DNA from 4 places in the Rhizobium sp. ZPR4 genome. Region 4 is predicted to be linked to each of the others. Evidence: predicted binding sites of a transcription regulator. Region 4 holds the regulator's gene; each other region holds the start of a gene.

The links. Region 4 encodes PhoB, which activates phosphate uptake and scavenging genes when phosphate is short. Its sites were predicted from a motif close to TGTCATNNANCTGTCAT; they were not measured.
Region 1: a site for PhoB is predicted at 3,761-3,777, ahead of phnF (phosphonate metabolism transcriptional regulator PhnF). Genes of this name have one in related genera too.
Region 2: a site for PhoB is predicted at 4,816-4,832, ahead of ABOK31_RS18150 (inorganic phosphate transporter). Genes of this name have one in related genera too.
Region 3: a site for PhoB is predicted at 2,016-2,032, ahead of ABOK31_RS17050 (NAD-glutamate dehydrogenase). Genes of this name have one in related genera too.

Annotation. Positions count from the first base shown of each region.
Region 1 is NZ_CP157968.1:333,244-340,461, reverse strand. It holds gene ABOK31_RS21110 (PfkB family carbohydrate kinase) at 1-591, opposite strand, end outside; gene ABOK31_RS21105 (carbohydrate ABC transporter permease) at 599-1,438, opposite strand; gene ABOK31_RS21100 (sugar ABC transporter permease) at 1,435-2,319, opposite strand; gene ABOK31_RS21095 (extracellular solute-binding protein) at 2,330-3,577, opposite strand; gene phnF (phosphonate metabolism transcriptional regulator PhnF) at 3,800-4,558, shown strand; gene ABOK31_RS21085 (methyltransferase domain-containing protein) at 4,660-5,481, shown strand; gene ABOK31_RS21080 (acyltransferase) at 5,612-6,778, shown strand; gene ABOK31_RS21075 (FUSC family protein) at 6,784-7,218, opposite strand, start outside.
Region 2 is NZ_CP157967.1:3,782,945-3,790,162, reverse strand. It holds gene ABOK31_RS18185 (SURF1 family protein) at 98-862, shown strand; gene ABOK31_RS18180 (hypothetical protein) at 1,218-1,805, opposite strand; gene ABOK31_RS18175 (histidine phosphatase family protein) at 1,854-2,420, opposite strand; cobalamin riboswitch at 2,532-2,607, shown strand; gene ABOK31_RS18170 (CbtB domain-containing protein) at 2,666-2,875, shown strand; gene ABOK31_RS18165 (CbtA family protein) at 2,888-3,628, shown strand; gene ABOK31_RS18160 (hypothetical protein) at 3,663-4,289, shown strand; gene ABOK31_RS18155 (hypothetical protein) at 4,328-4,639, opposite strand; gene ABOK31_RS18150 (inorganic phosphate transporter) at 4,880-6,487, shown strand; gene ABOK31_RS18145 (MucR family transcriptional regulator) at 6,700-7,149, opposite strand.
Region 3 is NZ_CP157967.1:3,540,667-3,547,884, reverse strand. It holds gene ABOK31_RS17050 (NAD-glutamate dehydrogenase) at 1-1,862, opposite strand, end outside; gene pdxY (pyridoxal kinase PdxY) at 2,157-3,032, shown strand; gene ABOK31_RS17040 (carbonic anhydrase) at 3,105-3,746, shown strand; gene ABOK31_RS17035 (lytic murein transglycosylase) at 3,841-4,662, opposite strand; gene ABOK31_RS17030 (aspartate-semialdehyde dehydrogenase) at 4,947-5,981, opposite strand; gene ABOK31_RS17025 (DNA starvation/stationary phase protection protein) at 6,357-6,866, opposite strand; gene ABOK31_RS17020 (glucose 1-dehydrogenase) at 7,167-7,218, opposite strand, start outside.
Region 4 is NZ_CP157967.1:137,270-144,487, reverse strand. It holds gene apaG (Co2+/Mg2+ efflux protein ApaG) at 1-333, shown strand, start outside; gene ABOK31_RS00725 (Hsp33 family molecular chaperone) at 354-1,343, opposite strand; gene argF (ornithine carbamoyltransferase) at 1,392-2,309, opposite strand; gene ABOK31_RS00715 (aspartate aminotransferase family protein) at 2,383-3,582, opposite strand; gene ABOK31_RS00710 (GcrA family cell cycle regulator) at 4,008-4,535, shown strand; gene phoB (phosphate regulon transcriptional regulator PhoB) at 4,685-5,368, opposite strand; gene phoU (phosphate signaling complex protein PhoU) at 5,399-6,112, opposite strand; gene pstB (phosphate ABC transporter ATP-binding protein PstB) at 6,164-6,979, opposite strand; gene pstA (phosphate ABC transporter permease PstA) at 6,994-7,218, opposite strand, start outside.

The DNA.
Region 1 (7,218 bases), on a different replicon from region 4:
GGTGAGCACGAGCATCTTCAGGCGCGAACCAGCGATCTGGCCGGCGCGTTGCCAGGCAAGAGCGAGGTCGTCCGGAACATCGTCGCGCGAGGAAATGACGTAGTCCGACGGGCGAGGCGTTGCCGGCCGCAACGGAAATTGCGTGAGGACGAGCGGCTGTGCGCCGATTTGTTCGACGAGGCTTTCGTCGAGGGCGAGTGCATTGATGTAGACGCCGGCTCCTGACACCTTGCCAGCGGCCGTCAGCGGTTGCGATCGTCCGGCAGGCGCGATGATCGTCCGCTCTCCGTTCGGCTCCAGGAAGATTTCGAGCGGTGCCGTCTCCCCGGGCGCCATCGTGATGTGCGCGGTATCGAAGCCGTCCTTGGTGAGCGATTGGAGCGCCGCTTGCCCTTGTTCATCGCGCATCAGCCGCGAGACGATGGCGACATCGGCTCCCAGCTCCAGCAGCTGCCGGCCGGTGTAGAAAGCACCGCCGCCAAGCCGCGTCGTGCGGGACGAAAACTGTATCCGCCCGCCCGGAACCAGCGGGGCATCCAACTGCCAAATACGATCGTGATTGACCGATCCGATTACGATTATGCGGGGCATGCTTTGCCTATCTATCGTCAATACCTGGTGCAAGCGCGTCGACGATGAAACGCTGTGCCAGCAGGAAGATCAAGAGAACGGGGACGACAGACAACAGGCTTGTCGCCATCAGCGGCCCCCACGCCCGTTCGGCGCCTTCGAGATCGGCAAAGACGGCAATGCCTGTTGTCAGCGTCTTCTTGAAGGCGTCATCCAGCACGAGCTGGCCCCAGAGATAGATGTTCCAGGCGCCCATGAAGGAAATCACCGAAAGAGCCGCGATTGCAGGAATGACATTCGGAACTCCGATCTCGAAGAATTGCCGCCATAGGCCGCTTCCGTCCATGCGCGCTGCCTCGAATATCGAAGCGGGAAGCGAACGGAACGCCTGGCGCATATAGAAGACGTAGAAGCCGATGTACGGGATCGATGGGATGATCATCGCGCCATAGGTGTTGAACGCCTGCAGCTTCACGACCGCGATATAGGTCGGAATGATCGCCAGCACGTTCGGAAAGGACATGGTGGCGATGACGAACCAGAAGAGCGCCTGCTTTCCCTTGAACTCCAGCCGCCCAAAGGCAAAGCCCGCCGGGATCGCAAGAACAAGCTTCCCGACCGTGATGAGCGTTGCGGTCAGCATGGAATTCCACAGCCACATCCAGATCGGATGCCGGCTTGCGGCAATCGTGAAATTCGACAGCGTCGGGTTTTCGGGCCAAAGGCGCACGGCCTTGGCCATGATCATGTCATTGGGCGTGAAGGCGGCCGACACCATCCAGACGAGCGGAAATACGGTGACGATGCAGATTGTCATGAGCACGATGTGAAGCAGCAATCTGTGAAGTCTATGGCCAATGTCGCTCATCTGTAGTGCACCCGCTTCTCGCTGACGCGGAACTGCAGCCAGGTGATGGCGAGCACGAGAACGATGATGATGACGGCAACGGCGCTGGCCGGGCCGAACTGGAAGAACAGCAGGCCCTGCTGCCACAGGAAATAGAGGAGGCTCGAGCTTCTGCCGGCAGGTCCGCCATGGGTCAGCACGTCGATGACGCCGACGATGTCGTCAAGCACATGGAAGAAGGTCGTGACGCTGATGAAGAAGGCGGTCGGCGTCATCAGCGGCAGGCTGATGTCGAAGAAATGCCGCGTCGAGCCCGCACCGTCGAGCTGTGATGCCTCGCGCAATTGATGCGGCAGGTTCGCAAGTGCCGCCAGCCAAAGCAGCATATTGAGGCCGAAGGTCTTCCAGAAGGTGACGAGGCTGACGCAGAGCAGCGCAAGGTTCGGATCGGTATGCCAGCGAGAGGGCGGGAAGCCAAAATGGCCGAGCACCTCGTTGAAGAGGCCATTGACCGGATTAAAGAGCCAGGACCATGCGACGCCCGCCACCGAATAGGCGACGATCGTCGGCAGAAACAGGCTGCCGCGATAGAGCCCTTGTAGCGGATTCTTGCGCACCGAATGCAGCATGACGGCGAAGATGAGCGGAATGACGATCTCGGCCGGGATGAGCACGACGCAATAAAGCAGCGTATTCCACGCAGCCATGCGGAAATCGGGATTGTCGAAGATGGATGTGTAGTTATCGACGCCGACGAAGCGGATGTCTGCCGACAGCAGATTCCAATCGACCACCGATAGCAGCATCGAGGCGATTAACGGGCCATACAGGAATATCGCAACGGAAAGAACGGCTGGCCCCACGAAAAGGTAGGGGGCCAGCGATCGAAGACGAAATGGCATGATGCGCAGCCTATGCCGAAATCAGCCCGGCAAGCTCGTCATGAGCACCCTTTATACCGCCTGCAACCGTCGTTTCCTTGAGCAGCATCCGCGAAACCCACTTGCGCCATACGGCCTGACCTTCGAGGCCGCGCTTGCCGGGCCAGATCGTCTCTGCGGTCAGGCCATCGGAAAGCTGGGCCGCCGCCGGCTTCATGAACTCGTTGATCAGCGGAATATCGTGCTTGGAGTTGTTGAGGTAGCCGGTCTCGGACCAGAGCGCCTGGCCCTCCTTCGAAGCGCAGAATTCAAGGAAGGCAAGAGAGGCTTCGGCCTGTTCCTTGTTGCGCGTGTAGACGGCCAGGAAATTGCCGCCGCTGTTCATCTTGCGCGGATGTCCCGCAAGTCCGGGGAACTTGGTCGTGATGGCCTTTGCCGCGCCGAAGGGGAAAGTGACGGCGGAGGTCGAGCTGGTCGTGCAGATGGCAATAGCGCTGGACTGGAATGCGGCCGTCTGCTCCTTGTCGCTGACCGGCAGCCAGAGGCCTTCATGAGCCGGGGCGCAATATTCGCTCATGCCGGCGATAGCTTCGGGGCTGTTGAGCGCCAGCTTGCCATCGGGATCGATGATAAAGCCGCCGGCATTCTGAATGAAGGACTGGCTCGTCCATTCATTGTTGGAAAGCGAGAGCGGCGAGCGGTAGGTCGGGTGCTTGCCCTTGAGCGCTGCATCGAGCTTGCGCGCGGTCTCGTAGAGCCACTTCGTATCCGGCGTTTCCGGCAGCTTAGGATCGAGGCCGGCAGCCTTCCACATCTCGCTGTTGATGTAGGTGATCGGGGTCGACATCGCCCAAGGAAGGCCGATGACTGCGCCGTCGATGGTGACCAGCGGCAGGACCGATGGACGGAAATTGGCGAGGATTGCTTCGGCCTTTGCAGAATTGATTTCGCGCAGGTCGCGGGCGCCGAGCGTACGCTTGGCGAAATAGCCGAACTTCCAGCCGGTGATCATCATGGCCGGCGGACGACCGGCGGCAACGCTCGCGACGGCTTTGGCGGTCACGGCTTCATAGTCGCCGTCGAAACGGTTGGTGACGGTTATGCCGAGCTGCTTGGCGTTGAAAGCGTCGACAACCTTCTGGAAGGGCTTATCAGGTCCCCAGGTGCTTGAAATCTCGATAGCCGCATCGGCAGACCGGGCTTTGCCGGTCATCGCGATTGATGTGCCGATGACTGCGGTCGTACCCGCGATAAATTGACGACGATTAAGTCCTACCATTTTATCCTCAATATCCGAATGATTAATAAAACATTCGGATATTTACCTAACGATAGCGAGTGACACTCATATGAAGGGGAACGTGGCTAAACGCCAAAGCCCGATGGCGAAATTGACTTTGGCTGTTGTTTGTTGGATTTCCGATATCGGGCAGAGATTGAAAATCGATGCTGTAGCCGATATATGACATTCGAATGACATGGTTGAATTCGGAAGGCAGGCATGGAGAAGAAATTGCTGCACGGGCAATGGCAACAGGTCGAAAGCGATATTGCTGAAGATATCCTGACCGGTCGCCTCTCACCAAAGGCGCAGCTTCCGACGGAATCCGACCTGATGGAACGTTTCGGCGTCGGACGGCACACCATACGGCGCGCCATTTCCCGTCTCGAAAGCCGAGGGCTCGTGCTGGTAGAACAGGGGCGTGGAACCTTTGTGCGGGATAGCCGCCTTGATTATCGCTTGTCCGAACGTACGCGTTTCTCCCAGAACCTGCTCGATCAGGGCAGGGAACCCCTCGGCCAAGCCATTCATGAAGAGGTCGTTCCGGCTTCGGAATCGATTGCAGAGGCTTTGCGGCTTCCATATGGCGAGCCCGTCTATCACATCGTCCGCCGCGGTTTTGCCGACGAAGAGCCGATCAACTATTCGCATGCCTATTACCCCGTGCGCCGTTTCCCAGGCTTCGACGAGGCGCGGCGCGGCGGGCGAAGCGTGACCGTCATTCTGGCCGAGTACGGCATTCCCGACTATATCCGCCTGCGCACCGATATCATCGTCCGCCTGCCGACGAGCGAGGAGGCGAAGCAGCTCTGCCAGTCCATGTCTCAGCCGGTGGTTGCCTTGAGGAAGGTGGACGTCGATCTCAAGGGCACGCCGATTTCCTATTCGGAATCCGTCTGGCCGGGCGAGCGCGTGCAGTTCTCGATCGACAATACCAGCCAGCTTCTGGACGTGCTCGCACGCGGCGATGCGGGCTGAATGGATCGGCTTTGCGCGGCTTGCAGCTGTGCGATCTGAATGACGCCCCCGTTGCGATATGCTAATGTAGCGGCCTGTGAGGCGCGCAGGGGATCATGGCAATGTTGGAGACGGACAAGGTATTCGCCGGCTCGATTCCGGAAAATTACGACCGCCATATGGTGCCGTTGATTTTCGAGCCTTACGCAGCAGATATCGCGCAACGAGCCGCGTCCTTGCGGCCTGGCGCAGTGTTGGAAATTGCCGCAGGGACAGGCGTTGTCACTCGCGCATTGGCGCCGAAACTATCCCCCGATGCAAGCTATGTCGTCACCGACCTCAACCAGCCGATGCTCGATTACGCCGCTTCGCGGCAAGCCTCCGACAGCCGCATCACATGGCGGCAGGCTGATGCTCAGTCGCTGTCCTTCGAAAACGCGTCCTTCGATCTCGCCTTTTGCCAGTTTGGCGCCATGTTCTTTCCGGACCGCATCGCAGCCTATCGCGAGGCAAAGCGCGTTCTGAAGCCCGGCGGACATTTCCTGTTCAACGTCTGGGATCGTATCGAGGAGAACATATTCGCGGATGATGTGACGAACGCGCTTGCCAGGATTTTTCCGAACGATCCGCCGCGCTTTCTGGCGCGTACTCCGCATGGCTACCATGATGTGGATCGGATTCGCGGCGATCTCAAGAATGCGGGTTTCTCCGAAATTGTGATTGAAACGAGAGCCGAACAAAGCCAGGCATCCTCACCGCGCCTTCCGGCCGTCGCCTATTGTCAGGGAACTCTGCTTCGCAATGAAATCGAGGCCAGGGAAGCCGGAAAGCTGCAGGCTGCAACCGACTATGCAGCCGCCGCGATCGAAGCCAGGCACGGTAGCGGCGAAGTTGCTGCCAAAATTCAGGCGCATGTCATCCTAGCGACGGCTTATCCTGCCTAACGTCTGAAAGATTAACTGAAGAATAACTATAACCTAAAGCAGGGTTGCCGATTTATGCATGCGGCGACGAGTTGTTATATTGTCTTGGATACCAAATGGAGATCCTGGGCAATATTCGCTGAGCTTTCCGGTGAGGTTTTATAAGGAAATACTTGAGGGTCTGGATGCGGGTAGCGATGCCGGCAAATCAGCTCATATGCTCCTGAACCTTCAGGTACTGCGCGCGCTCGCAGCTTCCTCCGTGGTCATCGCCCACGCGTTGCATGAAACAGAGATGCTGGCTGCAGCGACAGGGCGTGCAGCGGTCGATGGTTCTGCCTGGAATCTCGGTTTCGGCGTCGACATATTCTTTGTTCTTTCCGGCTTCATCATGACCCATACGGCCGCGTCGGAGTTCGGCAAAAGCGGCGCCCCGCTGCGCTTCTTCCTGCGGCGCTGTGCACGCGTAATCCCGCTTTATTGGCTATTGACGAGCATCATGCTGCTTGGCGCGCTCGCAGCACCCTCGCTGCTCGCTGTTCCCATTGGCTCCGTATCCCATGTTCTCGCATCCTATTTCTTCATCCCATCCGGGCGTGGCGTGGGTGAGATCAGGCCGGTGCTCGCGCTTGGCTGGACGCTGAACTACGAGATGCTGTTCTATGTCTTCTTCGCACTGGCGCTCCTTTTGCCGATCAGACTGGGGATCGTCTGGCTGTCGGTGCTTATGGTGGGCATGGCGCTCGTCGGAAATCTCGTCGATCAGAGCCATGTTCAGATAGCCTTCTGGACGAGCCCGATCATTCTGGAATTCCTGTTCGGCGTCTACGTCGCCCTGATCTTCCGCAGCGGTGTAAGGATCAGCAAGGGAATTGCGTGCGGGTTCGCGATCATCGGCTTTCTCGGTTTCATACGCATCTCCACGCCCTGGAACGATGCAGCTTTACCGCAAGTCCTGCGGAGCGGTTTGCCTGCGGCGCTTCTCGTTCTTGCAGCCGCAATCGGTCCTGTCCTGCCCCAGAAGAGGACCGTCCTGTGGGGTGTCGCGCTGGGAGACGCCTCCTATAGCCTCTACCTCGCCCATCCTTTTATCCTGCGACCCATGCGAGCCATCTGGGCGAAAGTGATCGGCGGAGCTCTTCCGCTTGGCCTGTTCGTTGCCTTCTCGACGCTCGCTGCTGCCCTGCTCGCCCTGGCACTCTTCAGAGGTGTCGAGAAACCGCTTACGCGCCGCGTGCAGGGCGTCGTGTTCGGCTCGGCACGACGGAAGCGGATATCGGCGGGGGCACTCCCGACCGCCGATACCGAGAGTGCCTGACGTTTTCAGGCCGTTCGCTTCTCGCGGAGATAATCGGCATGGTTCAATGCGGCTGAGGCGATCGCGTCGAGCTGGGTCGCAGCGCGGATCAGTGTGTGGCGGGTCGAGATGTCGGGCTTGTTGATCCGGTAGGAAAGATGGCGGGCGGCTACGCGCGAGACTTCTGCGAGACGCGCGGGATCACTGCGGCCGAGTTGACGCAGCACGACATTCAGCGGTTTGGCGAGACGAGGATGTTCCCTTGCCAAATCGGACAGCGTGATCGCAGCCTCGCCGATCGTGAGCGCGGCAAGCATTCCCCTTAGGTCGTCTTCCGCCTGTTTCTCGGGAACGCCGGCGTTGGTTGCCGCCTGTCCATCCAGGCGATCGACGGCTTTGCTCAGCCAATGTTCTCTCGTCCAGCGGGCAGGCGTCTCACCGATATCCGCGAGATCGCGCCG
Region 2 (7,218 bases), 420 kb from region 4:
GAGCCGCAGCCCAAGATTCCCGACGACGCGTGATCTTCAGCGAAGAGAATTGAACCTCCCGAAATCATGCGGCAGCGCCTCCCCGGAGACCAGCGCCATGACCGACATTTCCTCGACTACATCGCAGAGCCGGCCGCGCTCGACGCTTACCCTTGTCATCTGGGTGTTGCTGCTTCTGCTTCTGACAGCCCTCCTCATCGGGCTCGGCACCTGGCAGGTGAAGCGGCTGCACTGGAAGCTGGATCTGATCGCCAGGGTCGATGCCCGCGTCCACGCACCAGCGATTCTGGCTCCCGGTGCCGCGCGGTGGGCCGATATCACGGCAGAAAACTCGGAATACAAGCATGTGCAGGCGAGCGGGACTTTCCTCAACGATAGGCAAGCGCAGGTCTATGCCTCGACCGCGCTCGGCGCGGGCTACTGGGTGCTGACGCCACTGAAGCTTGCAGACGGCACGATCATCATCGTCAATCGCGGCTTCGTGCCGACCGAAAAGCGCAATCCGTCGACGCGTGCCGAAGGCGAGATTGCTGGCGAAACCTCCGTGACCGGCCTGCTCAGGATCAACGAGCCCAAAGGCACGCTGCTGCGTTCGAACGTGCCGGCGGACGAGCGCTGGTATTCGCGCGACGTGACGGCGATTGCGGAAGCCCGCGGACTGCAGAACGTGGCGCCCTACTTCATCGATGCCGACGATACGAAAAATCCGGGCGGACTGCCGGTGGGAGGGCTGACACAGATCACCTTCCACAACAGCCATCTCGTCTATGCCATCACCTGGTATGGACTGGCCGCGATGACGTTCGGCATGGCTGGATATCTCGTCTACTCCGAACGGCGGCGGACCAAAGCGGCCCGCTGATCACCACCCTTTGCTTTCACGCAATTTCCGACGCGAAACCGCACTTTTGCGGAAACTGCTCTGAGGTCTATGGGAATTCATCTTGAATTGATGACGGCTGCGGCGAGATGGATGATGGCACCACTTAGGCCGTGTGGACGGGAATGTTATGATCGAAGTTGGATTCGACGATGGTTTGAACAAAAGATGAAGCTGCTGAAGCAGCGGTTTTGAGGTAGCGCTCCTCACGATAGATAGTGTCAAGTAACAGCCTGGAAATATTCAAAATAATGGACTGGTTCCCTATAGTCTTCATTACGTTCAAGGTTCTCGTGTTAGGCACGGGCATGTTCTTCGCCATCAAGTGGCATCATGATCAAGCGAAGAAGAAATAACGAACCGTAAGCGCCCGCCGAACACACCCTGGATGCTTCAAGATTAAGGTCTGTGGGGATTCATCTCGAATTGATGACGGCTGCGGCGAGATGGATGAAAGCTCGCGATCCAGAGGCAATGGCTTTGAAAAGCGATGTCCTGGCAAAAGCTCGAACCGCACCAAATTGCCGAATGCATCGGCCAGCGCCAGGATTTTAGACGTCATTCCACCTTTCGAGCGACCTATGGCCCGGCTCCGAGTCCCCCTTTGAGCCCTGTCCATGGCGGTGGACATTGACGATGATCGCATCGTCCATTGCATATTCGAGGTCTGGCTCATCCGAGCAGGCTTCAAAAAGCTTTGCAAATACATCTCCACGACGCCAATCGCTGAAGCGACGGGATGCAATGCTCCAGTTTCCAAAATGCTCTGGGAAATCACGCCGGGGGAGCAAGAACGCACTATCCAAAGAACAGTCTCTATAAAAAGTCGGTTGTCACTGCAGCTGCGTCCGGGATCGGTTGGTTTGCGCAGACAATACGGCGCCATCTTCGCCCATTGGGCGTCAGTCAGAATAAAACGGTCCATCAAAGGCTTGAATCACATCAAGCAAATGTTGTGGAATTCTCACAGACCTTAGATCGTCATCTTTGGGAAGCGAAGCTGCCAGCGCCGGCCGTCGCTCGTCATTTCAACAATCCCGAACGGCTCGATATCGACCGCCCAGAATGCCGCAGGCGGCGACTGCAGGGCCTGCAGAACGGCGGCGCGAATGACGCTCGCATGGGTGATGACGACGATATGGCCAGTATCCTCGATATGGTTTCCCATCCATTCGCCGACACGCTTCATGACCGACGAGAGGGCTTCGCCGCCATGCGGCGCGACCGACGTATCCGTCATCCATAGCGCCAGAGAATCCGCGTCCCTCTCATGCAACTCGGCAAGGGATTGCCCTCGCCAGTCGCCATAATCGCATTCCCGCAAACCGACATCCGGGATAGCGTCGAGACCCAGGACCGTGGCTGTCTGGCGCGCGCGCAGGGCCGGGCTTGTCCAGACGCGATCGATCGCCCCGAGCCCGAAGGACAGTGATTGAGCCTGCTGCGCTGCCTTCACCTCCAATGGTTCATCATCTGGAAAGCAGCCGTTTCGATTGGCTTGCGTCGCCCCATGGCAAATCCAGCTCAAACGCGTTTTCATGCGACTTCCCAACTCCATCCCCTGCCGCGCTCTTGTCGCGATTTCACATCGCAGTGGCGCTTGATTGACAACCATCTTTACAAATAGATATAAACTTGCACTTGCGGGTGCGGAAGCCGGTGGAATTCCGGCGCGGTCGCGCCACTGTAATCGAAGGCGGACCGGTTCCGCCCCTCGAGAGCCAGACCCTTCCCGCAAGAACCCTTCCGCAAATGGAACGCGCTTTTCTTCAAGAGGGAAATACAATGTCCGACACCACTTTCGCCCCAACCGCAATTCCGCAGCCGATTCCGCTCGGTCAAATCCTGCCCTGGGCCATTTTTGCCGGCCTGCTGATGCTGCTCGCGATCTATTTCGTCGGCGCTGAGGAAGGCGCGACCTCGCTCATCTCGGGCATGTATGTGCACGAGTTCGTGCATGATGCCCGTCATCTTCTCGGCTTCCCCTGCCACTAAGGGGTCAAGCACATGGTTGGACGTCTTTTGCTCCGCGGCATGATCGTCGGGGCCCTTGCCGGTATTCTCGTTTTTGCTTTCGCCCACATCTTCGGCGAACCGCTGGTCGACTGGGCCATCGGCTTTGAAGAAAAAGCCGCACAGGCGGCTGGCGAGGCGCCGGAGCCGGAAATCGTCAGCCGCGCCACACAGGCGGGCATCGGCCTCTTCACCGGCAGCGTGATCTTCTCGACCGCAATAGGCGGATTGTTCGCGCTGGTCTTTTCCTTCGTCTACGGTCGCGTCAGCCCTCTCGGCGCGCGCGGCACGGCAGCCCTGCTCGCCATCGCCGCTTTCGTGACGATTTCTCTCGTACCCGACATCAAGTATCCGGCGAACCCGCCGGCCGTCGGCAATCCGGAGACGATCGGTGCGAGAACGGAACTGTTCTTCATCATGGTCGTTGCCTCCGTCGCCGGCATGATCGTCGCCGTTGGCTTCGGTCGCCGGCTGGCGGCGCGATATGGTTCCTGGAACGGTGCGCTCATTGCCGGAATCGGCTACCTCATCTTCATCGCGCTGATCCAATATCTGCTTCCTTCGATCAACGAAGTGCCTGAGCAATTCTCCGCTGTCGTGCTCTGGCGCTTCCGCGTCACATCGCTCGGCATGCACGCCATCCTCTGGACGACGCTTGGCCTTGCCTTCGGAGCCTGGGCGGAACGCCAGCTGCCGCAGACACGCTACGGCAGTGCGACCCTGCGCCGGGCTTAGCATGATAAATAGCTCGCTTCCCGCGCATGGCAACATGCGCGGGAGATACCCGCATCCAAGCGGCGTCCTGCTTGCAATCTTCTGTCTTATGCTGTCGGGCTGGCCGGCTTCGGTTGCCGCGCATGGCGGCGGGTCCTCCGGAAGCCAGGCTGGCATTCCAATACCAAGCCTTACCCATGGCGAAATGGCTGTGATCGCTCCCTTTTACGGGCGGATCATCTCGCTTGCCGAGAGCACATCGGATACCGACGAAACCTTCCGCCGCCTCATGAACTTCGCGCAGATCCAACATGCCTATTGCCTCTGGGGCCTGATGCCGGACAGCGTCAGCAACGAGGAAAGCCCGTTCAACGAATGCTCGCACGCCTATCTTGCGGCAGCGAAGGCGGTGCTTCTGCGGATGCGAGTAATGAAGGTGGAAAAAGTACCGGTCGACGACCTCGTCTCCGATATCGACGCGACGCTCGCGCGCAACAATCTCGCGCTCATCCTGTGCAAATTCAGCGGCGAAAGCTTCAATACGGCGGATCTCATCCGGCCGAAACTTGCCGAGATCGCGCTTCATGTGAAAAGCCTTGCCGCGATTTTATCGACCGGCTTGCTCGCTCTTGCGGGACTATGGCTCGGAGCGCGCGCGTTACGGCCCCAAACTCAGCCTTAAGCAAAACACCGCCGCAAGATGCGGCGGTGTTTCTGATCCTACCAGTCGCGCGGACGATCGCGCCAGCGGCGGTCGCCCCAACCGTCACGGTGATGGCGATAGCCCCCGTGCCAGCCCCATGGCGGCGGCGGTGGCGGCCTGTAGTAGCCCCAGCGCCGCGGCGGCGGGCCCCAGCGATTCGGGCGGCATTCACCCCAACGCGTCAGGTGCCAGCCACGACCGCAGGCATAGTCAACTTTCACGATCGGCGCCGAGGCCGCTGTCCCAACGGCTGGGATAGGCATTGCCTCTGCCGAAGATACGATCAAGCCGCCGAACAAGGCAGCGATGGCAATCACGGAAGATCTCATTTTGATGGCCCTCTATCCAAGTCCCTTACATGCGAGATTTAACCCCCGAAGGTATGAACGCGGGCTGAACCGAAAAAGGCCTTTTGGCGGCGAAATCAAGATCAGCGCAAACGCCTGCCCACAGCTGAAAAAGCGTACTATTGCCGGTATTTGCCGCCGGCCGCAACCTACTCGCGCGTCACGAGAGTTTCATGAAGGAAGCTTACACCAACGATATCAATTGCCATAAAGGAGTTTGGGATGGTCGACCTCGCTTCAAACACTTCGGAGGGTGGCAATGCCAACCATCCAATTCACGGAGCCGGTAGTTCGGCAAAATGGTTTCTACCGATCTTCGGCGTCATTGTGCTGGCCGGTCTCGCCTATGTCGGCTACGCCCTCGGCAGCGACCTCGCCGAAGCCGCCGCTGTTCCGTGGATCCTGCTCGGCCTGGCACTCCTGATCGCGCTTGGCTTCGAATTCGTCAACGGTTTCCATGACACGGCCAATGCCGTGGCAACCGTCATCTATACGCGCTCGCTGCCAGCGGAATTCGCTGTCATCTGGTCGGGCTTCTTCAACTTCCTCGGTGTTCTCACGTCTTCGGGCGCCGTCGCTTTCGGCATTCTGGCACTGCTGCCGGTGGAGCTGATCCTGCAGGTCGGCTCCGGCTCCGGTCTTGCGATGGTCTTCGCCCTTTTGACGGCGGCCATCATCTGGAACCTCGGCACCTGGTATCTCGGCCTACCGGCCTCGAGTTCGCACACGCTCGTCGGCTCCATCATCGGTGTCGGTCTTGCCAATCAGTTCCTCGCCCCTGCCGGCTCCGCCACCAGCGGTGTCGACTGGTCGCAGGCAAGCAGCGTCGGCATGTCTCTGCTCCTGTCGCCGATCATCGGTTTCGCCATGGCCGCTGTGCTGCTGCTGGTTTCCAAGGTGCTGATCCGCAACAAGGAACTCTATGAAGCACCGAAGGGCAATGCGCCGCCGCCGGCCTGGATCCGCGGCCTGCTGATCTTCACCTGCACCGGCGTCAGCTTCGCCCACGGTTCGAACGATGGTCAGAAGGGCATGGGTCTGATCATGCTCATCCTCATCGGCCTCGTGCCGACGGCCTTCGCGCTCAACCGCACGCCTGACATCAACTATCTCGAAGCCTACAAGACCGCCTCGGCGCAGGTCGAAACGGTGCTCGGCAAATATGTGAAGCCGGGCGTTGCCACGCCGGCCGATCCGAAGGCTGCCGTCAGCGATGCCGTGAAGACCAAGACCTGGACCGACGCGACAACGCCGGCATTGCAGGCCTATATCCACGCCACCAGCGCCGAGATATCGGCCTATCCCAGCGTCGAGAAGTTGCCGAACGGGCTCGTCGGCAACGTTCGCAACGACATCTACCTGATCGGTGAATCGCTGAAGCTGATCGACAAGCAGAAGCTGCTGCCGATGAGCGCCGACGACCTGAAGGCCGTCACGAACTATCACGCCGCCGTCGATCACGCGACCAAGTTCATCCCGCTCTGGGTGAAGGTCGCCGTCGCATTGGCGCTCGGCCTCGGCACCATGGTCGGCTGGAAGCGCATCGTCGTCACAGTCGGCGAAAAGATCGGCAAAACGCATCTGACCTATGGCCAGGGTGCCGCCGCCGAAGTCGTCGCCATGCTGACGATCGGCGCTGCCGATCATCTCGGCCTGCCGGTCTCGACAACGCACGTCCTGTCCTCCGGCGTCGCCGGCACCATGGCGGCAAATGGTTCCGGCCTGCAATGGTCGACCGTGCGGAACATGCTGATGGCGTGGATACTGACGCTGCCGGCTTCGATCGCACTGGCCTTCGTGCTGTTCGTCGTGCTGCGTCAGGTCTTCTGATCGTCGCCGATAGCGACTTCGGACATTCTCGATAAGACAATGGCGCCCCTTGCCGGGCGCCATTTCATTTAGAGCATTCCGCCGGCAGACATGGCCCCGCGGCAAGCGTCGCAAAACACATGGAAACCGCTCGCGAATATCCGCCCGAATTCCCGCGGAGTGTCGAAGCCATGCCCGTCAGGAACGCGGGAGGCGCCTGTTTCCGAATTGCGTCAGCCGACGCCTTCCCTTTTGTTGCCATTCGCACCGAGGCCGGAAATCTTGGCAAGCTCCGAACGACGGTTGGCGTAATTCTGTGCAACCATCGGATAGTTGGGAGCAAGGCCCCATTTCTGTCTGTACTCCTCGGGCGTCATGCCATAATGCACACGCAAATGGCGCTTCAGCGTCTTGAAGCGTTTGCCGTCTTCGAGGCAGACGATGTAGTCGTTTGTCACCGATTTCTTCAAATCCACAGCCGGCACCAGATTGCTTCGATCGACGATCGAAGCCGACCCATTCAATGCTTGCAGCGCCTCGTGAATATCCTTGATAAGCCTGGGGAGGCTGTGAACAGGGATGGCATTGTGGCTGACATAGGCCGAAACGATCTTCACGCAGCCGTCGAACAAGGAGGGCATCTTCTGGGGTACGGGGTCTTTTCTCTCGCTGAAAGAATCCATGATCTTTTCCCGGATCTCATTTGGTTCCTCGTGCGCCGCCCCGCTCGAATTGCATCATGCGCGATACCC
Region 3 (7,218 bases), 660 kb from region 4:
TCCAGAGCAGCACCATGGCGGGCGAGATCGATGGTCAATCCGCCCCGAGCCTCGAGTTCCATGTCGTGCAGTACGACATGGCCGGTCGAGCCGTCCTTGGCCGTGACGTAGATATCGAAGGTGCGCTCGCTGATAACGTTGAAGCCGAGATTTTCGAGCAGCGGCACGCGGCGCGACAGTGCGAGGTTGCCATCGCCATGGAAGATCTTCAGCGAGAGAATGTCGCCCGCCTCGTCCTTGCGGATATAGAAGCCGATACGGATCGGCTCGGCACCGGCCGTGGCGACGATATCGGGCAGGTCGGCAAAGGCGTCTTCCGGCGAGAAAGCTTCCTGGAAAGCCTGGCTGACGGAGATGTTCGGCGCCTTCGGACCTGCCAGCATGACGAAACGCTCATCCCAGCGGGCGGTGATGGCGCGGATCGCCTCTTCCAGCTTGGCTTGGGGAACGTGTGGCGTCTTGCCGGCGCTACGGCCGATGATGAAGTGAACGCGGGCCACGCCGCCTTCCGGGAAAGCCGGATAATAAGCGGAGACGCGGCCGTCATAGACTGACTTCAGGTAGTTGCCGATCTTCTCGCGGACGACGGAATCATATTCCTCGCGCGGGACATAGACGATGACGGAGACGAAGCGGTCGAAATGATCGATGCGCGGCAGCGCCCGCACACGCGGCCGGTCTGTCAGGTCGTTGATCTGCTCTGCAAAGCTCGCGAGCAGCGTCGTATCGATCTGGAAGAGATCGTCGCGGGGGTAGGATTCCAGCGTGTTCTCGAGCATGCGGCCGGAATGGCTTGTGGGATCGAAGCCGAAGTGATCCTTGACCTTCTGCACCTTCGAGCGCAGCAGCGGCACTTCAATTGCGGCGCTGGTATAGGCGGTGGAGGTGAAGAGGCCGACGATGCGCAGCTCGCCGGTGACGTTGCCATCCGTGTCGAAGCGCTTGACGCCGACATAATCCATATAGGCGCGGCGATGGACGACCGACTTGACGTTGGCCTTGGTGACGATCAGGAAATCCGGCCCATCGAGGAAGGCGAGGATTTCAGGCGTCGTGGTCACCTGGTCCTTGCCCTGTCGGAGGACGCGGACATCAGGATTGGAGAGGATGCCGAGGCCGGTGCCGCGATCGCGCTCCACCTTGGCGTTGGCGCCCTTGCCGGAATAGACATATTCGCGCATGCCGAGGAAGGTGAAATTGCCGTCTCTTAGCCAGGCAAGGAAGGCGAGCGCTTCGTCTCGGTCGTTCTTGCGGCGGCCGGCCGCTTCGTAGGTGGAAAGCTCGGAAATGACGGTGTCGAGGCGCGACAGCATCGGCTTCCAGTCGGAAACGGTAAGATGCGTCTGGTCGAGCACGGTCTGGACCCGCTTGGTCAGATCCGTTGCCTGCGCCGTCGATAGGGGTGAGAGATGCAACTGGATATGGCTGACGCGATGGGCGGGGTCGCTCGGTTGATCGGCTGAATAGAGGTTGGGCTGCTTGCCTTTCTCGATGATCAGGATCGGATGCACCGCCATATAGAGATCGCGGTAGCTGCTGGTCACTTCGCCCATGATCGATTCATAGAGGAAGGGCATGTTGTGGTCGGTGATCGAGAGGATCGACACGGCAACGCTATCGGGCTCGATGTTGGCGACCTGCTCGATGCTGACGCGCGGAGAGGTGCCGCCCCAGGCCGCGAGTTCCTTGGCCGCATGCGTCGCGGCAAGAGCCAGCATTTCCGGGCTGTAAAGCTCCATGTCGTCGTTGCTCGCCCGGCCGAACAGGATTTCGGGATCAAGGTGCGCCTCGCCCGTTGCCGCCGCTATCTTGCGTGCCGCTTCGATCTGTTTTTCCCGTTTCGGATTGGTCTTGGGCGCCATGGAATTCCTCCCGATTTTTGAATTTTGACGACAGTAGCAGAAGGTTTAGCGAAAAAACTGGCAAAAAGAATGCGAATTTGGTTGCTTTCGGACTGATTTTGGCCGGTTTTTTTAAAAATCTTGCCGGAATGCGCGATCTCGATGCAAAGCGGATGTCATTAGTGTGAAATTGGCGGAGTGGGCTCGTCAACAGAGGTTTTCATGACTCTGTGAAGTGCGGTTGACAGAGTGCCGCCAAAGGGATCATCAACGGCGCCATGGCAGTTTGAAGCCCTGAACTTGAAAGCTAGCATCATGTCGCAAGTGTCCGCCGGCGCCGTTATCGTCATCTCCAGCCATGTCGTCCGAGGGTCGGTCGGCAATCGTGCGGCCGTCTTCGCGCTGGAGACGCTCGGCCATCCGGTGTGGGCGCTGCCGACGATCGTTCTGCCATGGCATCCCGGCCATGGGCGTTCGACGCGGCTAACCTTCAACGAGGCGGATTTCGACCATGCGATCGACGATCTCATCGCCGCACCCTGGCTTTCCGAGGTCAGGGCGGTGCTGTCGGGCTATTTCGGCAATGCTGCGCAGGCGCTTTCCGTCGCCCGGCTGGTAACGGCTTTGCGGGAGAAGAACCCCGATCTCCTCTATGCCTGCGATCCAGTTATTGGCGATGCCGGCGGGCTTTATGTGCCCGAGGCGACGGCGGAAGCGATCCGCGACCACCTGATCCCGCTGGCATCGTTGGCAACGCCGAATCGCTACGAGCTTGCCTGGCTTGCCGGTGCACCGCTCGAGGATAACAACGCCATCATGGAGGCGGCACTCGCCCTTGGGCCATCGCGCATGCTGGTAACGTCCGCCGTGCCGATGATGGCCGGCGGCATCGGCAACCTCTATCTCAGCGGCCGAAATGCGCTGCTTGCAGAACATCGCAGCGTGGAAGGCGCGCCGAACGGGCTTGGCGATCTCTTGTCCGCCGTCTTCCTGTCGCGCCTGCTTTCCGGCATGGATGAGGAGCGGGCGCTGCAACTGACGACGGCCAGCGTCTTTGAAGTGCTGGCGCGCGCCGTCAAACGCGGCAGCAACGAGCTGACGCTGGCCGTCGATTCCGCAAGCCTGTCGACGCCGATGGCGATGGTGCAGCTGCGCCATCTTGTTCATCCGGCACAGCGGAAGAAAAAATAGCGGTTCGCGACGGTTAACGCTTTTTGCAGCGCAGCAGTTGCCATCGGCCGAAGCGCGCTGTAATCCAATGTCATGCAAAGCTTTCCCGACACCCTTCTGAACGGCTATCGCAATTTCATGAGCGGGCGTTACGTCGATGAGCGCGAACGCTATCGCACTCTGGCGGAACTCGGCCAGAACCCGTCGACGCTCGTGATTGCCTGTTGTGACTCCCGCTCAGCGCCGGAGATCATCTTCGATGCTGGCCCGGGAGAGCTCTTCGTCATCCGCAATGTCGCCAATATGGTGCCGCCCTACGAGCCGGACGGTAATTTCCATTCGACCTCGTCGGCGCTTGAATTCGCGGTTCTGTCGCTCAAGGTCTCCGACATCGTCGTCATGGGTCATGGCCGCTGCGGCGGCATCCGCGCCGCGCTCGATCCCGATGCCGAACCGCTCTCGCCGGGTGACTTCATCGGCCGGTGGATGGCATTGCTGAAGCCGGCTGCCGAACAGATCCAAAGCAATGACATCATGACGCAGACCGAGCGTCAGACGGCGCTGGAGCGTATTTCGATCCGCAATTCGCTGGAAAATCTGCGCAGCTTTCCCGAAATCAAGGCACGCGAGGAAGAAGGCAAGCTGCGCCTGCACGGCGCGTGGTTTGATATTTCGACCGGCGAGCTATGGATCATGGACCCGGCTACGCGCGATTTCATCCGCCCTGACGTTTAAGGGGCCGGTCGCCTGGTGGGGCCGAAGGCAGATCAAATGAAAAGGCGCTGCTGACCATCCCGTCGCAGCGCCTTTTTAATTGATGAGATCAGGCTTACTTGCCGTCGATCTGCTGGCCGATATAGGCGATCGCCTGCTGATAGACCTTTGCGTCATTCCAGCCGGCGATGGCGGCGAAATTCGGCTCGCCGGGCTGATAGCCGGCGCCCGGCTGCCAGCCGTGGCCACGCAGGAAGTTCGCGGTCGAGGCCAGCGCATCCGCGCGCGAGCCGACCAAGTCTACCCTGCCATCGCCATCTTCGTCGACGCCGAAGGCAACGACGTTTTTCGGCATGAATTGCGTCTGGCCGATTTCGCCGTGAGCCGCGCCGCGCGCCGACGGGCTGAGATAGCCTTCGCCCACAAGCTTCAGGGCGGCGTAGAGCTGCTCGGTAAAGAATGCGGAACGACGGCAGTCAAAGGCAAGGGTCGAGACGGCTGAAAGCGTATGCTGGTCGCCCATATAGCTGCCGAAGCCGGTTTCCATGCCCCAGATGGCGATGATCGGGCCTGGGGGAACGCCGAAGCGCTTCTGTATCTTGGCAAACAGCGCCGCATTGGCCTGCTTCATGCTCTTGCCGCGATTGATGATCGTCTGGCCGCCACGCTTCTTCATGAATTCCTCGAAGGAAAGCTTGAAGCTCTTCTGGCCGCGGTCGGCGCGGATGGTGGCCTGGTTGTAATGAACGTTGGCGAAGGCCCTGTCGAGGGTGGACGGGCTGACGCCCTGTCCCTGCGCTTCCCGCTTGAATTCCTGCACCCAGTTTTCGAAGCCGGCGGAGGTGTTGCTGCAAGAGGCGGCATTTGCCGCAAGCGGCATTCCCAGCAGCAACCCGCCCGCCACGAGAGCCGCCATTCCAGACTTTGTGAAGCGCATTCAGTGTCCCCGAAATCTTACCGCGATGCGAACGCGGTAACCGTTTTCAATGGCGCGCAAACCCTTGGAAGCCAGGGGATCGCGCGCGTTTAGTCGCCACCGGACCATGCCAGCATCCGACCATCATGTCATCATATTTTAGCGACCGATGTTTTCGTTTCATGTGAAACATCGCCACCAAAATCATTCAGAAAAGCCCCGCCTTTCGTTTGAAATGGCGAGGCTTCCATTCAATCCTGAATAGCCAGAGAGGGTTTATAAACCGTAAATTGGTTTACAGATCCTTATGCAGCCTGCTTGCGCGGCTTGATGAGGCCGCGATTGACCAGCAATTCGGCAATCTGGATGGCGTTGAGCGCGGCACCCTTGCGCAGGTTGTCGGAAACGACCCACAGGTTGAGGCCGTTCTCGACGGTCGCGTCTTCACGGATACGCGAAATATAGGTCGCATCTTCGCCGGCGGATTCGTAAGGCGTGATGTAGCCGCCGTTTTCGCGCTTGTCGATGACGAGGCAGCCCGGCGCTTCGCGCAGGATGTCACGAGCCTGATCGGCTGTGATCTCGTTTTCGAACTCGATGTTGACCGATTCCGAGTGGCCGATGAAGACGGGTACGCGCACGGCCGTGCAGGTGACCTTGATCTTCGGGTCGAGCATCTTCTTGGTTTCGGCCAGCACCTTCCATTCTTCCTTGGTGTAGCCGTCTTCCATGAAGCTATCGATGTGCGGGATGACATTGAAGGCGATGCGCTTGGTGAACTTCTTCGCTTCGATCGGGTCGGCGACGAAGACGGCGCGGGTCTGGTTGAACAGCTCGTCCATGCCGTCCTTGCCGGCGCCGGAGACCGACTGGTAGGTCGAAACGACGACGCGCTTGATCTTGGCGAAGTCGTGCAGCGGCTTCAGGGCGACGACGAGCTGCGCGGTCGAGCAATTCGGGTTGGCGATGATGTTGCGCTTGGTGAACTGCGCGACGGCATCCGGGTTTACTTCCGGCACGATCAGCGGCACGTCGGCGTCGTAGCGCCAGGCCGAGGAGTTGTCGATGACGACGCAGCCCCGGGCGCCGATCTTCGGCGAGACCCGCTTCGAGACGTCGCCGCCGGCCGACATCAGGCAGATGTCGGTGTCGGAGAAATCGTAGTTCTCCAGGTTGGAAACCTTCAGCGTCCGGTCGCCGAAGGATACCTCGGTTCCCTGCGAACGGGCCGATGCGAGTGCCACGACCTCATCGGCCGGGAAACCGCGTTCCGCGAGGATATTGAGCATTTCGCGGCCAACATTCCCGGTCGCGCCCGCTACTGCAACTTTGAAACCCATTTCTCAAGCTCTCTTTCTCTTCTCTCCTCTTGGGCGAAGGGGGGAACCGTGGTCATGACGACCGGTTCCTGTCCCCAGCCGAGCCGGGGAGAGAGCGGCAGGCCAGAGACGTCAGACGGTTTTCGTCGTCGTTTTGGCCTTGGTTTTGGAAGAAACCGGAAAACAGACATCCTGCCCGGCATATTCAGCCAGGTGACTGCAGCTATCGATCTGTTCGAAGCGAACCATGGAAGTCTTCCTTTTCCGTCGCCGGTTCTAAGATGTTTTCCACAGGAGTCAAGGATTTCCTCGCTGGCATCGCTGCGGGAGCGAGGAAATCGGGATCATTGCAGACCGCCTTCAACTGATCGTGTTCGAAGGTCGCGGTCTCAGATGTCAGCGGTTGGACTTGCGCGTGATCTCGAACAGGAACCAGGTGCGGCGCTCGGTCTCATCAAGCCAGTTTTCGAGGAGGCTTGCTGTGGCGACATCACCATATTCGTCGCAGACGTCGTGAACGGCGCGGATTTCGGCTGACAGTTTGAGATTATCGTCAGCCAGCTCGGCAAGCATGTCCTGTGGATCGACATATTCGGCGTCATTGTCGGGGATGCGCTGCAGCTTGGCGATCTGGCCGATCGAGTGGAGGGTCGTCCCGCCGATCTTCCGGCAACGCTCGGCCATGGGATCGGTCATGGCGAAAATCTGATCGCCCTGATCATCGAGAAGAAGGTGATAATCACGGAAATGCGGGCCGCTCATGTGCCAGTGAAAATTCTTGGTTTTCAGATAGAGGGCAAAGACATCCGCCAGCAGAGCGGTCAGCGCTGCGGAAATATCGCGCGTCGCGTCTTCGCTGAGATTGGTGCGAGTGCCCAATTTCGATTTGGTATTGGCGGTATTCATAAAGGCGTCCTCCGTTTGTTATTCACGACAGCCATCGCCGACGGATCTTAAGGGAGTTCGATGACATTCGCTGCGGCGTGGGATCGCATTGAAGACTGGATCTGTTTTGAAATTTCGCGGTCGAAAGGTCGCTTCGCGGCACAGTCGACTGCGCTGACATGCGGAAAACCCGAACAGCTTTACTAAATAGGAAAATGAGGTGGTTTGGCAATCGCCTGCTAATGTATTGGCAGGGCACGCGGTTATGCCGCGCGGAAGGACACCGCCCTCGTGTCGGAGGGCGATGTTTCAGTTGATGAGTTACTTCAAGCCACCGCCGACATAGATGGTTTCGCCGGTCACCCAGGCGGCA
Region 4 (7,218 bases):
CAATCCGATCCGGACGATGATCGTTATGTCTGGGGATACCGCATCGTCATTTCCAACCACTCGGAGCAGGCCGTGAAACTGGTGACGCGCTACTGGCACATCACCGACATGAACGGCATGGTGGATGAAGTGACGGGGCCAGGCGTCGTCGGCGAGCAGCCGCATCTGAAACCCGGTGATACCTATGAATATTCTTCCGGCTGCCCGTTGGACACCCCGTCAGGCATGATGTTTGGCCACTACCAGATGGAAACGGACGACGGGGAACTCTTCCATGTCAAGATCCCCGCCTTTTCGCTGGATACGCCGAACCTGTTGCGCACGCTGAACTGAGCCGCCGCAACCGGGCAGCGTCAAGCCGCTTCTATTTCAGCCACTTCGAAGCGATAGGTCGTCGAGCAGAACTCGCAGGTCACGGCGATTTCGCCATTCTCCTGGCTGGCCTCGATTTCCTCGGCCGTAAAACCCTTCAAGACGCCCTTCAGCTTGTCACGCGAGCACGAACAGCGATCGTAGACGGCCTTCGGTTCATAGACGCGTACGCCGCGCTCGTGGAAGAGACGGTAGAGAAGCCGCTCGGTGCCCACCTGCGGGTCCGTCAACTCGTCGGCATCGATGGTTTCCACCAGGCTGCGCGCTTCCGCCCAGGCGTCGTCCTCGACATGATCGCGCAGACCCTCGTCGCCGTCGCCGCCGTGAAGATCAGGCTGGCGCATGCGCTCTGGAGCTTCCGGCAGGAACTGGGCAATCAGGCCGCCCGCGCGCCAGCGGTGACGCGGCTTGCCATTCTCGTCGCGATCGAAGAGTTCTGCAGCGCCGAGGCGCACGCGCGTCGGTATCTGTTCCGACTGGCGAAAATAAGTACCGGCGATCTCCTCGAGCGAGGCACCATCGAGCGCGACGATACCCTGATAGGGCTGGCTGAAACGCCCCTGATCGATGGTGAAGGCGAGCACGCCCTTGCCGAGCAGCTGCTCGGGCTCTGTCCGGCCTTCGGCGACAGCCTTTGCCAAAGCCTCTTCGTCGAAGCGGGCATAGGCGCGAACATTTTCCGGCGTCGTGAAATCGGCGACCAGAAGGTCGACGGGACCATCGCCCTTGGTCTGCACGGTGAACTTGCCTTCAAACTTCAGCGATGTGCCGAGCAGGACGGTAAGGACGATCGCCTCGGCCAGAAGGCGCGCAACCGGCGTCGGATAGTCGTGCCGGGCGAGGATCGCGTCCAGCAGCGGACCAAGCTGCACGGCACGGCCGCGCACATCCAACCCTTCCACCTGGAAGGGAACGACATGATCGTCACCGGCAAAATCGAACTGACCCAGCGTTGCGGCATTTTCGGCCATTGCTTTACTCCTACTGCGCCCGCGCCCTTGAGACGCGGTTTGATATCTTCAGATCGCGCCCAGGCACCAAGCAAGAATCGACTTTTGCGCATGAAGGCGGTTTTCCGCCTCATCGAAGACAACGGATTGCGGACCGTCGATCACCTCGTCCGTCACCTCCTCCCCGCGATGGGCGGGCAGGCAGTGCATGAACAACGCGTCTTTGCCGGCCTGTGCCATCAAAGCCTTGTTGACCTGATAGGGCTGGAAGACGTTGTGACCGCGAGCCCGGTGTTCCTGATTCATGGAAACCCAGGTATCGGTTACCACGCAATCGACGCCGGCGACCGCACGGTCTGCATCATGCGAGAGCATGATTTCGGCGCCCTCGTTGCGGGCCCAGTTCAGATAGTGATCCTTGGGCTCGGAACCAAGGGGTACCGCCATATTCATGCGATAGCCGAAACGAGCCGCCCCTTCGATCAGCGAATGCAGTACATTGTTGCCGTCGCCCGTCCAGGCGACCGTCTTGCCCTTGATCGGGCCGCGATGCTCTTCGAAGGTCATGATATCGGCCATGATCTGGCAGGGATGCGTGTCGTCGGTCAGCGCATTGATGACCGGGACGGTCGCGTGCTCCGCCAGCTCCAGCAGGCGGGAGTGGTCGGTCGTGCGGATCATGATCGCGTCGACATAGCGCGACAGCACCTTGGCCGTGTCGCCGATCGTCTCGGCGCGGCCGAGCTGCATTTCGGTGCCGGAGAGGAACAGCGTCTCGCCGCCCAACTGGCGCATGCCGACATCGAAGGAGACGCGGGTTCGGGTGGACGGCTTCTCGAAGATCATCGCCAGCATCTTGCCGGCGAGCGGCTTGTCGGCCGTGCCGGCCTTCTGCGCGCTCTTTCGGACGATCGCATCGTCGATGATATTGCGCAGATCGGCAGCCGGAACGGCAGAGAGGTCGAGAAAGTGTTTCGGAGAAGCCATGTCCTTACCTGTACTCCAGAAAAAACAATAACGCCCGCGTGGGGCACGAACGCCCCATTTGCGGGCGGTAAACTCAAGCCGATTTTTTGGTGCGGGCAGCGCGTGCGCGTTCGGCAGCGCGCTCGAGACGGGCAAGACCTTCGCGCGCCTCTTCGGCCGTGACGACCAGCGGCGGCAGAAGACGGATGACATTGTCGCCGGCCGGCACGCCAAGCAGATGCTCGGCGCGGACTGCCTGCAGCAGATCCGCCTGCGGAATGGCCGCCTTGACGCCGAGCATCAGGCCTTCGCCGCGAACATCCTCGATGATATCCGGGAAGCGATCCTTGAGCGACGCGAGCCCCTGGCGGAACACCAGCGCGACATCGCGCACATGCTGCAGAAAGCCTTCGGCGAGTACGATGTCGAGAACCGCATTACCGACCGCCATGGCGAGCGGATTGCCGCCATAGGTCGAGCCGTGAGTGCCCGCCTTCATGCCGGAAGCAGCTTCCGCCGTCGCAAGGCACGCACCGAGCGGGAAACCACCGCCGATACCCTTGGCGACCGCCATGATGTCAGGCTTGATACCGGCCCATTCATGGGCAAAGAGCTTGCCCGTGCGGCCGACGCCGCACTGTACTTCGTCGAGGATCAACAGCAGGCCGTGCTCGTCGCAGATCTGGCGCAGCCCGCGCAGGAATTCGTTGGTGGCCGGGCGGATGCCGCCTTCGCCCTGCACCGGCTCGATCAGGATCGCGGCTGTCGCATCCGTGACGGCGGCACGCACGGCATCGAGATCGCCGAACTGCACCTGGTCGAAGCCCGGAGCCTTCGGGCCGAAGCCTTCGATATACTTCTCCTGACCGCCCGCGGCGATCGTCGCGATGGTGCGACCGTGGAAGGCGCCCTCGAAGGTGATGATGTGGAACTTTTCAGGATGCCCCTTGGCGAATTGATAGCGCCGCGCCGTCTTGATGGCGCATTCCAGCGCCTCGGCGCCCGAATTGGTGAAAAACACCTTGTCGGCAAAGGTCGCTTCCGTCAGCCGCTTCGACAGCTTTTCCTGACCGGGCACCTCATAGAGGTTGGACAGGTGCCAGACCTTGTCGGCCTGTGCCTTCAATTCGGCGACGAGATGAGGATGGGCGTGACCGAGCGAGTTGACCGCGACGCCGGCTGCGAAATCGAGGTAGCGTTCGCCATTTTCGGTGACCAGCCAGACGCCCTCGCCTCGCTCGAACCGTAGCGGAGCGCGCATATAGGTGTCATAAAGCGGCGTGGTCTCGGCCATGGCCATTTCTCCTCGATCACAACTTTAAGGACCGATCGCTTCCGTTTGATGAAACGGGTCCGAAAAAATCAAAAATGCCGCCTTGCGGCGGCCTGGGCACTATTGATGTTTTGCACCGCGATGTCAACAAAACTGGCGTTTTAGCAGGTGCGAGATAGCGCTTGCGGGCAAAAGAGCTGGGTTCGGCGGCGCCTATTGCAGAAATGCCACGCCTGGACAGCAAGTTGGGGAAAACCTCGAAATCGATTCCTCAAGATTCCCGCGACTCTTGTCACGGAGTCAGCCTCACACTAGGTTAAAAACCAATTGCTAGACTGCATGCGGCGGAACTAGTCACCACAATTTTAGAGCGTTTCGCGCCTTGTTACCATGCGAGGCAATGGTGAGGGATTCTGCCATCGGAAACGCGACAGCGGAGACAGGGCATGAATTGGACAGACGAACGCGTCGAGAAGCTGAAAAAGCTATGGTCCGAAGGGTTGAGCGCCAGCCAGATCGCTGCGCAGCTCGGTGGCGTGAGCCGTAATGCCGTCATCGGCAAGGTGCACCGCCTGAACCTTCCCGGCCGAGCGAAGGCTGGCGGCACGGCAACCGCAGCGCGCACGCCGAAGCGTAGCGCCGCAGCGCCTCGCGCCGCGACCTACGGATCGCGCGTTGCAACCCGCGCGGTGGTCACCCGCCAGCAGGGCGCAACCATGCTGAAGGAAGAGATCGAGGTCGATTCCGTCAACGAAATCCAATATCGCCCGGCATCGAACGTCGTCGTTCCGATCTCCCGCCGCCTCGGCCTGACGGAGCTGACGGAACGCACCTGCAAGTGGCCGGTCGGCGACCCGCTGAAGGATGATTTTCACTTTTGCGGCAATGACAGCCCGGATTCGTCGCCCTACTGCACCTATCATCAGCGCATGGCCTACCAGCCCGTGCATGATCGCCGGCGCAACAACGGCTGAAAGCCATAAGCAAAACCAAAGAGAAACGGGCCCCTCGAGGCCCGTTTTTCTATTTCCGCCGCGACTGCATAATTTAAGAGGTTACAGCGACCTTAACGCGTCTTGAAAGACGCGTGACGCAGTAATGTTGATGCCTGAGCGGCTTGCGCTCAGGCTTCCATGGAATAGCCCGCGCCGCGAACGGTGCGGATGACATCCTGCATATTGGAGAAATTAAGCGCCTTGCGCAGGCGGCCGACATGGACATCGACGGTGCGTTCGTCGACGTAGATATCGTGACCCCATACGCCGTCGAGCAGCTGCGACCGCGAAAAGACGCGGCCCGGCGAGGACATCAGGAATTCCAGCAGGCGGAATTCCGTCGGCCCCAACCGCACTTCGCGGCTCTTGCGGTGGACGCGATGGGTTTCGCGGTCCAGCTCGATATCGCCGCAGCGCAGCACCGTGGAGAGAACCTCCGGGCGGGCACGCCGCAACATCGCCTTGACGCGGGCCATCAGCTCCGGCGTCGAGAACGGCTTGACGACATAATCATCCGCGCCGGTCGAAAGCCCGCGCACGCGCTCGCTTTCCTCGCCGCGGGCCGTCAGCATGATGATTGGCAGGCGCTCCGTCTCCGGCCGCATACGCAGCCGGCGGCAGAGCTCAATACCGGACACGCCGGGGAGCATCCAGTCGAGGATCAGGAGATCGGGGATGCGCTCCTGGAGACGCAGCTCGGCCTCATCGCCTCTGAGGATCGTGTCGACCTCGAAGCCTTCGGCCTCAAGATTATAGCGCAGCAGAACGCTGAGCGCTTCCTCGTCTTCTACAACAGCAACTCTCGGAACCATGCGCCTTTGGTCTCCTTTTTCGCTTCCAGATTATTCCGTCACCGCGCCGACGGTATTGGCGGTATCGTCCTTCGGGCGCTCGCCTTCGGGCTGGGCGCCGGTCGCCATGTAATAGATCGTCTCGGCGATATTGGTGGCATGGTCGCCGATGCGCTCGATGTTCTTGGCGCAGAAGAGAAGATGCGTGCAGGTGGTGATGTTGCGCGGATCTTCCATCATGTAGGTCAGCATCTCGCGGAAGAGCGAGGTGTACATGGCGTCGATTTCCTCGTCGCGTTCGCGGATCGACACGGCCTTGTCGGGCGACCGGGTCGCGTAGACGTCCAGAACTTCCTTGAGCTGGCTCAGCGCCAGTTCGGAGAGATGCTCGATGCCGCGGGCGAGACGGCGGGGGACACCGGTGCCCTGAACGGCGATGACGCGCTTGGCGGTGTTCTTGCCGAGATCGCCGACACGCTCCAGATCGGAGGCGATGCGGATCGAACCCATGATTTCGCGCAGGTCGGCTGCCATCGGCTGACGGCGAGCGATCGTGACGATCGCCTTGTCGCCGACTTCGCGCTCGGCATGGTCGAGAACGACGTCGTCGGAAATAACCTTCTGTGCGAGGCCGGCATCGCTGTTGACCAACGCACGTACGCTGTCGCTAACCATCTGCTCGGCCAGGCCGCCCATTTCCGCAATGCGGCGCGTCAGGAACTTCAGGTCTTCGTCGTAAGCAGAGAGAATGTGAGTGGAGACCATTTTTCTATCCTCAAGGTGAACTGTGTGAAATGAGCCGCGCGCCTGACATCATCAACCAAAACGGCCCATGATGTAATCCTGCGTGCGGAAATCGTCGGGATTGGTGAACATCTTATCGGTGTCGTTCTCCTCGACCAGATGGCCGAGGTGGAACATTGCGGTGCGCTGCGAGACGCGGGCTGCCTGCTGCATGGAATGCGTCACGATGACGATGGTGAAATTTTCCCGCAGCTCGTGGATAAGGTCTTCGACCTTGGCTGTTGCAATCGGATCGAGCGCCGAGCACGGCTCGTCCATCAGGATAACTTCCGGGCTAACCGCGACAGCGCGCGCGATGCAGAGGCGCTGCTGCTGACCGCCCGAAAGGCTGGTGCCGGCGTCGTGAAGCCGATCCTTCACTTCGCCCCAGAGACCGGCCTTCTGCAGGCTGGTTTCGACGATATGCTCCAGATCGGCTTTCGAGCGATGCAGGCCGTGAATACGCGGGCCATAGGCAACGTTTTCGTAGATCGACTTCGGGAACGGGTTCGGCTTCTGAAAAACCATACCGACGCGCGCGCGCAATTCCACGACATCGATGCTGTTGTCATAGACATCCTGATCGTCGAGCGTGATCTTGCCGGTGACGCGGCAGGTCTCGATCGTATCGTTCATGCGGTTGAGGCAGCGCAGGAAGGTGGACTTGCCGCAGCCGGAAGGGCCGATCAGAGCCGTGACCGTATTTGCACGGATCTTCAGATTGACGTCAAAGAGCGCGCGCTTATCGCCATAGAAGACCGAAACGTCCTGGCCGATCATCTTGTAGGGGATCGTCATCATCCTCTTGGTCAATGCTTTTTCGCTTGCGGCTTCCGTCATCATGTTCATCCCACGGCCCTCCCTTACCAGCGCCGCTCGAAGCGGCGGCGCAGCAGGATCGCGCCGATGTTCATTGCGACGAGGAAGAAGAGCAGGACGATGATGGCCCCGGACGTTCTTTCGACGAAGGCACGCTCGGCTTCGCTCGCCCACATGTAGATCTGCACCGGCAACGCCGTCGAAGGATCGAGAGGCGATGCCGGATAGTTGGCGACAAAGGCGACCATGCCGATCAAAAGCAGCGGCGC